Regions from separate parts of the Rossellomorea sp. DUT-2 genome, predicted to be linked through region 1. Evidence: a T-box and tRNA genes for the amino acid it is inferred to sense, from the RefSeq annotation. Region 1 holds a T-box; the other holds one or more tRNA genes.
What was found. The T-box of region 1 lies ahead of ileS (isoleucine--tRNA ligase). A T-box ahead of a tRNA ligase gene usually reads a tRNA of that ligase, here a tRNA-Ile.

Region 1 (4,398 bases):
AGCAATTTTGGAATTAGAAAAGGACAAATAAAAAAGGCTGACTCACATAAAATGCGGGTCAGCCTTTCGTTATTATGCCAGGTGAGAATAGCTTTCTTTCACTACTGATGCACAACGTGTGCAAAGCGTAGGATGATCCTTATCCTCGCCTACTGTGGATGTGACAACCCAACAACGGTCACATGTTTCACCCTCAGCTTTTTCGACGACAATATTGTTTTCACCAAGACTTAATGCATGTTCTGGTGCCGCGTTCACTGCTCCACCGATTTCAAAGGCGGACACGATGAACAATTGTTTTAAGTCTTCCTTAATGGAAGCGAGTAAAGCTTTCGTTTCATCATTCACGTACAGGGTCACTTTAGCCGTTAATGATTTCCCGATCATCTTCTGATTACGAGCTTCTTCGAGACCCTTTAATACATCATCTCTTAACTCCAGGAATGCATTCCATTTCTTCTTCAACTCATCAGCATTTCTTAACTCTTGCACTTCAGGCATATCAGTCAGTTGGACACTTTCTCCCTCTACTCCAGGGATATACGCCCACACTTCATCAGCTGTATGAGAAAGGATCGGAGACATCAGTTTCGTAAGAGCAACCAGGGATTCATATAACACAGTTTGAATGGCTCGACGTTCGAAATGATTTTCTGACTCGATATATAGAACATCCTTCGCAAAGTCTAGATAGAATGAACTTAAATCCAACGTACAGAAATTATTCACTGCGTGATAGATGCTTGCAAACTCATATTTGTCGTATGAATTTCTCACATTTTTCACAAGATCATTCAACTTCACAAGCATGAATTGATCCACTTCTCTTAATTGATCGAAGGATACCGCATCGGTACTTGGATCAAAGTCAGAAAGGTTTCCTAATAAGAAACGGTACGTATTACGGATTTTACGATACACTTCAGCCACTTGCTTCAAGATTGGATCTGATACCCGAACATCTGATTGATAATCAACCGATGCAACCCAAAGGCGAAGGATATCGGCTCCAAGCTGCTTCATCACTTTTTCAGGAACAACTACGTTCCCTAATGATTTACTCATTTTTCTTCCGTCACCATCAAGAGCAAATCCATGACTTAACACGCCTTTATATGGAGCTTTACCCGTCACTGCTACACTTGTAGTCAAGGAAGAGTTAAACCATCCGCGATATTGGTCAGAGCCCTCTAAATAAAGGTCTGCAGGACGCTTGAGGTCATCTCTTTCTTCAAGTACCGCTTGATGTGAAGATCCTGAGTCAAACCAGACATCCATGATATCCTGTTCTTTCGTGAACTTCCCATTAGGGCTTCCTTCATGGGTGAACCCTTCAGGTAGAAGATCCTTCGCTTCTTTTTCAAACCAGATGTTTGAACCGTGTTCACGGAAAAGCTTTGATACATGCTCAATGGTTTCATCTGAAATGATCTCTTGGCCATTTTCCGCATAGAATACCGGGATTGGAACCCCCCATGCACGTTGTCTTGAAATACACCAGTCTCCACGGTCTCTGACCATATTGTAAAGGCGTGTTTCCCCCCAAGCAGGTACCCATTTCGTTTCATTAACGGCTTCCAGCAGTTCTTTACGGAATTTATCGATTGACGCAAACCATTGTGCAGTAGCTCTAAAGATAACAGGCTTTTTCGTACGCCAATCATGTGGATAGGAGTGAGTGATAAAGTTAAGCTTTAACAATGCTCCTGTTTCCTGTAGCTTTTCGGTAATCGGCTTATTGGCTTTATCATAGAACAAGCCTTCAAATCCTGGCGCTTCTGAGGTCATGACTCCTTTATCGTCTACCGGACATAACACATCCAAGCCATATTTCTTTCCTACCAGAAAGTCATCTTCCCCGTGTCCTGGGGCGGTATGAACACATCCAGTACCAGAATCAGTCGTAACATGGTCCCCAAGTACAACTAGGGAATCCCGATCATATAATGGATGTTTTGCCACCATATGTTCAAGCTCCGCACCTTTAAGCTTTTTGGATACTGAGTAATCTTCCCATTCCAGATTCTTCGCAACTTCTTCCAATAAATCCTCTGCCACTACATAGCTGCTTTCTTTCACATTTACAACGACATAGCTTAGATCTTCATGCACGGCAATTCCCAGGTTGGCAGGAATCGTCCAAGGAGTTGTCGTCCAGATGACTAATTGAGTCCCTTCTTCAAGAACACCCTTACCTTCTGTAACGGCGAAACCAACGTAGATGGAAGGAGAGCGCTTATCCTGATACTCGATCTCTGCTTCTGCTAAGGCTGATTCACTTGAAGGGGACCAGTACACTGGCTTTTTACCTTTATAGATATAGCCTTTCTTCGCCATATCACCGAATACTTTAATCTGTTGAGCTTCGTACTCAGGCTTTAAAGTAATATATGGATTATCCCAATCACCACGTACCCCTAATTGTTTGAACTGAGTGCGTTGGTTATCAACTTGCTCATAAGCATATTCCTCACACAATTTACGGAACTCTGCGATAGTCATTTCTTTACGCTTCACGCCTTTATTCGTTAACGCCTGCTCAATCGGTAAACCATGAGTGTCCCAGCCTGGAACATAGGGTGCATGAAATCCGCTCATGGATTTATAGCGGACGATAAAGTCTTTAAGAATTTTATTTAATGCATGACCCATATGAATATTTCCATTGGCGTATGGAGGTCCATCGTGAAGAACAAATAAAGGACGATCACTCGTTCTCTCTTGCACTTTTTGGTAAATATTCATGTCTTCCCATTTCTTCTGTGTATCCGGTTCGCGTTTCGGTAAATTTCCTCTCATTGGAAATTCCGTCTTGGGCATCAATAATGTATCTTTATACTCCATGAAATCTTCCTCCTAAACGTTTCTCTTAATTGCCATCTTTTCTAAATCCCGCGATTCTTAATCAGGCCATTCCAACTGGAAACAAAAAAAGCTTCCTCATCCCTGGAAAGGGACGAGAAAGCTTTTCCCGCGGTACCACCCTCATAAAGATCTAAATCGATCTTCACTCGTTTTGATTCGTAACGTGAACAAGACGCTATTCATTACTCTCCAGAAGTGAATTTCATGAGTAGAGCTCGAGGGTGATCTTCCGTACCTTTGTTCCTTGTCGGGCTTACACCGTCCCCGACTCGCTAGAAAGGAAATATCATAAGAAACGTACTGTCCCTGTCTTAGCCTTCAATATGGCAATTTAGATTGTTGTTCAATTATATGAAAGTATTGCGCTTTTCGTCAAGACAATGTCTCTTCTTCTTTTAAAGTTTTTAAATCTGTTGCGTCCAGATCTAATTCCATTAATTGATCCCAGTCATTTGTATCCAGTAAATCAAGCTGGGCTTCGATTAACATTTTGAAACGAGTTCGGAACACCTTTGACTGCTTCTTGAGTTCTTCAATCTCGATGGCAATCTTACGGGCTTTAGATAAAGATTCGTTAACGATGCGATCCGCATTCTTCTCGGCTTCCTTAATGATCAGCTTCGATTCTTTCATTGCATTGCGCTTAACTTCTTCCCCTGCTTCTTGAGCAATGACGATTGACTTGTTTAACGTTTCCTCGATGTTTGTAAAATGACCTAAACGTTCATTCAAGGAGTTTAAACGTTCTTCCGTTTCCTTCTTCTCGCGGATAAGAATTTCATAATCCTTAATAATTTGATCTAAAAATTCATTAACCTCGTCCTCATCATAACCACGAAAGCCACGACTAAATTCTTTATTATGTATGTCTAATGGCGTTAAAGGCATGGGAGCCACCTCCAGTACTTGGTGAATTACATATTTATTATAACTAAAATTTCGACAGTATGTGGGAGAATTCCTTTAATTTTCTTAAATTATTTCAGTACTCCAACAGAAATTCGCCATTTATCCCGTTTCGTTCTTCCTTCAATTGACATTAACTTACTTCTTCCATACCCTCTTGCTGAAATTACATCCCCGGCTTCTACTTCAAACGAGGCATTTTCGACCGTCTTCCAATTGACTTTTACATGATTGCTTTTGATCAATGTTTGAGCTTTTTGGCGGGAATCATTATAGATTGCTGCGAGAACGACATCTAACCGCAGTGAGCTTATAGTAGTCACTTTTTCCATCCATTCTTCCTTACTCTCGATTCGATCCTTCATTGGAATATCCCTCATGGAAATCTTCGCTTTTCCTATTTGTGTGAGTTCCATCCGGACGTATTCAGAAATCTCATCTGCGAGCATGAGTTGAATGGTATCGTCCTCAGATAAAATATCCCCGAATTTTTCCCGTTTCAACCCTAATGACATGAGAGTCCCTAATACCTGTCTATGCTCTATTGTAACAAACTTGGACGGATACTGTATTTCAAATAACTTAATACCAAAATCTTCTTCCTCAGGCTGATAATAAGAGGGATAC
Region 2 (4,398 bases), on a different contig from region 1:
GGTCAGAGATGGAAGCATGGCGACATGTGGAGTTGACTGATACTAATCGATCGAGGACTTAACCACAAAGAGTCATTTTTTAAATGAACAACAATTGGTCGATATTCGGCTTTCTTGACATCAATTCTTTATCTAGTTTTCAGGGAATGAATTTTATACGTAAATATAAAAAAAGCCTTGAAAAATTATATCTACGCGATATAATAATACTTGTCCTTTAAAAGAGACAAGAAATAGTCTGGTGACAATGGCGAAGAGGTCACACCCGTTCCCATGCCGAACACGGAAGTTAAGCTCTTCAGCGCCGATGGTAGTTGGGGGATCTCCCCCTGTGAGAGTAGGACGTCGCCAGGCTTAATATTTTGGAGGATTAGCTCAGCTGGGAGAGCATCTGCCTTACAAGCAGAGGGTCGGCGGTTCGATCCCGTCATCCTCCACCAAGTTTTTTTACGCAAGTGAAATAAACCAAAGATTTTTGCGCAAGCAAAATATCTCTCCTTGAATTTCCTATATGAAAACAACTTTTCATTAAGTAGTCTTCATATATAAGTAAACCAAGCATACATGCCGGTGTAGCTCAACTGGTAGAGCAACTGACTTGTAATCAGTAGGTTGGGGGTTCAAGTCCTCTTGCCGGCACCATTTTGGTTCTAAATATCATCTTTTCAGATGAGCCATTAGCTCAGTTGGTAGAGCATCTGACTTTTAATCAGAGGGTCGAAGGTTCGAATCCTTCATGGCTCACCAAAGGTTTTTGCGCAGCAAAATATCTTTCCATTTATATCATGCGGGTGTGGCGGAATTGGCAGACGCACCAGACTTAGGATCTGGCGCCGCAAGGCGTGGGGGTTCAAGTCCCTTCACCCGCACCATTTATTTTGCGGAAGTAGTTCAGTGGTAGAACACCACCTTGCCAAGGTGGGGGTCGCGGGTTCGAATCCCGTCTTCCGCTCCAGAAGATTTTGCCGGGGTGGCGGAACTGGCAGACGCACAGGACTTAAAATCCTGCGGTAGGTGACTACCGTACCGGTTCGATTCCGGTCCTCGGCACCAAGATTTTTTGCGAAAGCAAAATAATCTTCAATGGTTTGCGTAAGCAAAATATCTTTCCTTAACTTGCGGTTGTCAATAAGGAAAGAACAATAGAATCATTTAGCGCCCGTAGCTCAATTGGATAGAGCGTTTGACTACGGATCAAAAGGTTAGGGGTTCGACTCCTCTCGGGCGCGCCATATATTTCGGGAAGTAGCTCAGCTTGGTAGAGCACTTGGTTTGGGACCAAGGGGTCGCAGGTTCGAATCCTGTCTTCCCGACCACTTCTTTGGGGCCTTAGCTCAGCTGGGAGAGCGCCTGCTTTGCACGCAGGAGGTCAGCGGTTCGATCCCGCTAGGCTCCACCAAATTTTTTTGCGAAAGCAAAATAAACGTCATTGATATTTGAGAGATTCATCTATCAATTAATTTGATATTAAATGTATCTTGGCGGTGTAGCTCAGCTGGCTAGAGCGTACGGTTCATACCCGTGAGGTCGGGGGTTCGATCCCCTCCGCCGCTACCAAAAGGGACCTTTAGCTCAGTTGGTTAGAGCAGACGGCTCATAACCGTCCGGTCGTAGGTTCGAGTCCTACAAGGTCCACCAAGTACCATTTCATTACGGAGGAATACCCAAGTCCGGCTGAAGGGATCGGTCTTGAAAACCGACAGGGGTGTAACAGCCCGCGGGGGTTCGAATCCCCCTTCCTCCTCCATATTTTATTCAGTGGAAATTTCATATTTATATCGTCGCGGGGTGGAGCAGTTCGGTAGCTCGTCGGGCTCATAACCCGAAGGTCGCAGGTTCAAATCCTGTCCCCGCAATACCATTTTTGACTTAGATAGGATAATCCTTAATGAGTCACGCATGGATAGTTATTTTCGCTATCGCGAAAAAACTTTGGTCCGGTAGTTCAGTTGGTTAGAATGCCTGCCTGTCACGCAGGAGGTCGCGGGTTCGAGTCCCGTCCGGACCGCCATTTTCTTTTTATAAGATTATGGTTCATAATTAAATATTTCACTCTAAGTAAGGCTCAGTAGCTCAGTTGGTAGAGCAATGGACTGAAAATCCATGTGTCGGCGGTTCGATTCCGTCCTGAGCCACCATTTTTTATTTGAAGACATTATGGCGGTTGTGGCGAAGTGGTTAACGCACCTGATTGTGGTTCAGGCATTCGTGGGTTCGATTCCCATCAGTCGCCCCATATCTTCTTATATAAATAGTGCGGGTGTAGTTTAGTGGTAAAACCTCAGCCTTCCAAGCTGATGATGAGGGTTCGATTCCCTTCACCCGCTCCAATTATTTTTGGGCCTATAGCTCAGCTGGTTAGAGCGCACGCCTGATAAGCGTGAGGTCGGTGGTTCGAGTCCACTTAGGCCCACCATTTCATTATTCCGCAGTAGCTCAGTGGTAGAGCTATCGGCTGTTAACCGATCGGTCGCAAGTTCGAATCTTGCCTGCGGAGCCAATAATATGGGGAAGTACTCAAGTGGCTGAAGAGGCGCCCCTGCTAAGGGTGTAGGTCGGGCAACCGGCGCGAGGGTTCAAATCCCTCCTTCTCCGCCATATTATGGCCCATTGGTCAAGCGGTTAAGACACCGCCCTTTCACGGCGGTAACACGGGTTCGAATCCCGTATGGGTCATCTGAAAGAAGACTATCATTTTGATAGTCTTTTTTTATTGTACAAAGTAAAATTGGCGGTCATTTTATTTAAAATAAGTTAAAAACATGACTTAATGAAGCGATTTAATTGAATATGGAGCCAGATCGGGATTAAAATAAGCGGTTTTACATGAGAAAGCATGCTTCTACATCTGTATGAGGGATATATTATCGACTTTCCAACATATATTATCGACTTTGGCCACTTTATTATCGACTTTCCAACATTTATTATCAACTTCTACACTCTTCTTATTAGCTCGAATTTTTCAATACGATAATCGGAAGATGTGAGGGGATATTCAGTCAGTGATCATCGAAGAGTAATAGGCATCAACCACCTCTTAATCTCCCCATTAATCTTCTCAAAGTATTGAATAACCCCTACCTCCTCAAAGATTACACTATGCATGATTCCTCCTTTATTGTCCCATAAAACAGGTTTTATCCACCCTAAGAAGCAACTGCAAGACTTATCATCGATTCTTAATCACTCCTCCATTCGACACCACAGATTCCTCACCCTTCCACCTAAAACGATACAAAATACCTGAATCCTTCTGCATTTCCTTAAAATTTCACTTTTTTAATAAAAAAACTTTCGACAAATTATGCTATGAATTCAACACGTTTCCCCTATGTTCTTCCAATGTAAACCTTACCATTTAGTAAGACTTTCCAAAAGCGAACCATTTTATCATAAGTATGTAGGAAATTGTCGTAATTGAGCGACGATAATAAAGAGGATTTTGATGAAGTTGAAAGAAAGTAGTAAGTAGATTGAAAAAATGTAGGTGAGTTGATGAACGCAATGACCATATCAGATTATGATGTTTTTTTGTTTCATGAGGGAAATTTGCAGCAGGCCTATCAGTTTATGGGTTCACATGTGAGAAGAGATTCCACTGGGACCTATACAGAATTTTGCGTTTGGGCACCGAAAGCAAGACATGTTTCATTGGTTGGATCTTTTAATCATTGGAATGGAGCCGGGTATGAACTTAGACGGCGGAATAACGAAGGTTTATGGACAATTCGCATTGATGGGGATCTATCTGGAGAAACGTATAAGTACGAGATTACCACTCTATCCGGTTTAAAGAAGCTTAAGGCGGATCCATACGGGTTTGCTTCTGAGAAGCGTCCAAATACTGCAAGCGTGGTGTATGAGCTGCAGGGATTTTCCTGGGAGGATGAGAAGTGGCTCGAGGATCGAGGCAGTTCGACGGTCTATGACAAGCCTATGGCGATTTATGAAGTGCATTTGGGCACATGGAAGAAGAAAGCGGGTAAGTTTCTTTCTTATAAGGAATTGGCTCAGCAATTAATTCCTCATGTGAAAGAACAAGGATTTACACATATTGAGTTGCTGCCTGTCACGGAGCATCCGTTTGATCGTTCTTGGGGGTATCAGGGTACTGGTTATTATTCTCCGACTAGTCGCTACGGCTCACCTCATGAATTGATGGCGTTCGTGAATGAATGTCATTTACATAATATTGGCGTGATTTTGGATTGGGTCCCGGGTCATTTTTGTAAAGATGCCCACGGGTTATATGAATTTGATGGTTCGTTTGCTTATGAGTATGGAGAGGAACGGGACCGTGAGAATTATACGTGGGGAACAGCGAATTTTGATTTAGGTAAGGGGGAAGTGAGAAGCTTCCTGATATCGAATGCACGGTTCTGGATGGATCTGTAT

Region 2: it encodes a tRNA-Ile, which carries the amino acid that the T-box ahead of ileS (isoleucine--tRNA ligase) is inferred to sense. The anticodon was not compared.

The regions. Positions count from the first base shown of each region.
Region 1 covers NZ_JBQPEO010000001.1:521,846-526,243, reverse strand. Annotated here, with positions in the region: gene ileS (isoleucine--tRNA ligase) at 73-2,844, opposite strand; T-box leader at 2,950-3,187, opposite strand; gene ACOSV2_RS02715 (DivIVA domain-containing protein) at 3,238-3,753, opposite strand; gene ACOSV2_RS02710 (YlmH family RNA-binding protein) at 3,843-4,398, opposite strand, start outside.
Region 2 covers NZ_JBQPEO010000006.1:61-4,458, forward strand. Annotated here, with positions in the region: partial or broken rRNA gene ACOSV2_RS19505 (23S ribosomal RNA) at 1-66, shown strand, start outside; rRNA gene rrf (5S ribosomal RNA) at 238-354, shown strand; tRNA gene ACOSV2_RS19515 (tRNA-Val) at 365-440, shown strand; tRNA gene ACOSV2_RS19520 (tRNA-Thr) at 567-642, shown strand; tRNA gene ACOSV2_RS19525 (tRNA-Lys) at 672-747, shown strand; tRNA gene ACOSV2_RS19530 (tRNA-Leu) at 788-872, shown strand; tRNA gene ACOSV2_RS19535 (tRNA-Gly) at 881-955, shown strand; tRNA gene ACOSV2_RS19540 (tRNA-Leu) at 965-1,053, shown strand; tRNA gene ACOSV2_RS19545 (tRNA-Arg) at 1,156-1,232, shown strand; tRNA gene ACOSV2_RS19550 (tRNA-Pro) at 1,240-1,316, shown strand; tRNA gene ACOSV2_RS19555 (tRNA-Ala) at 1,324-1,399, shown strand; tRNA gene ACOSV2_RS19560 (tRNA-Met) at 1,481-1,557, shown strand; tRNA gene ACOSV2_RS19565 (tRNA-Ile) at 1,562-1,638, shown strand; tRNA gene ACOSV2_RS19570 (tRNA-Ser) at 1,655-1,747, shown strand; tRNA gene ACOSV2_RS19575 (tRNA-Met) at 1,783-1,856, shown strand; tRNA gene ACOSV2_RS19580 (tRNA-Asp) at 1,935-2,011, shown strand; tRNA gene ACOSV2_RS19585 (tRNA-Phe) at 2,063-2,138, shown strand; tRNA gene ACOSV2_RS19590 (tRNA-His) at 2,161-2,236, shown strand; tRNA gene ACOSV2_RS19595 (tRNA-Gly) at 2,257-2,330, shown strand; tRNA gene ACOSV2_RS19600 (tRNA-Ile) at 2,340-2,416, shown strand; tRNA gene ACOSV2_RS19605 (tRNA-Asn) at 2,426-2,500, shown strand; tRNA gene ACOSV2_RS19610 (tRNA-Ser) at 2,508-2,598, shown strand; tRNA gene ACOSV2_RS19615 (tRNA-Glu) at 2,605-2,676, shown strand; gene glgB (1,4-alpha-glucan branching enzyme) at 3,499-4,398, shown strand, end outside.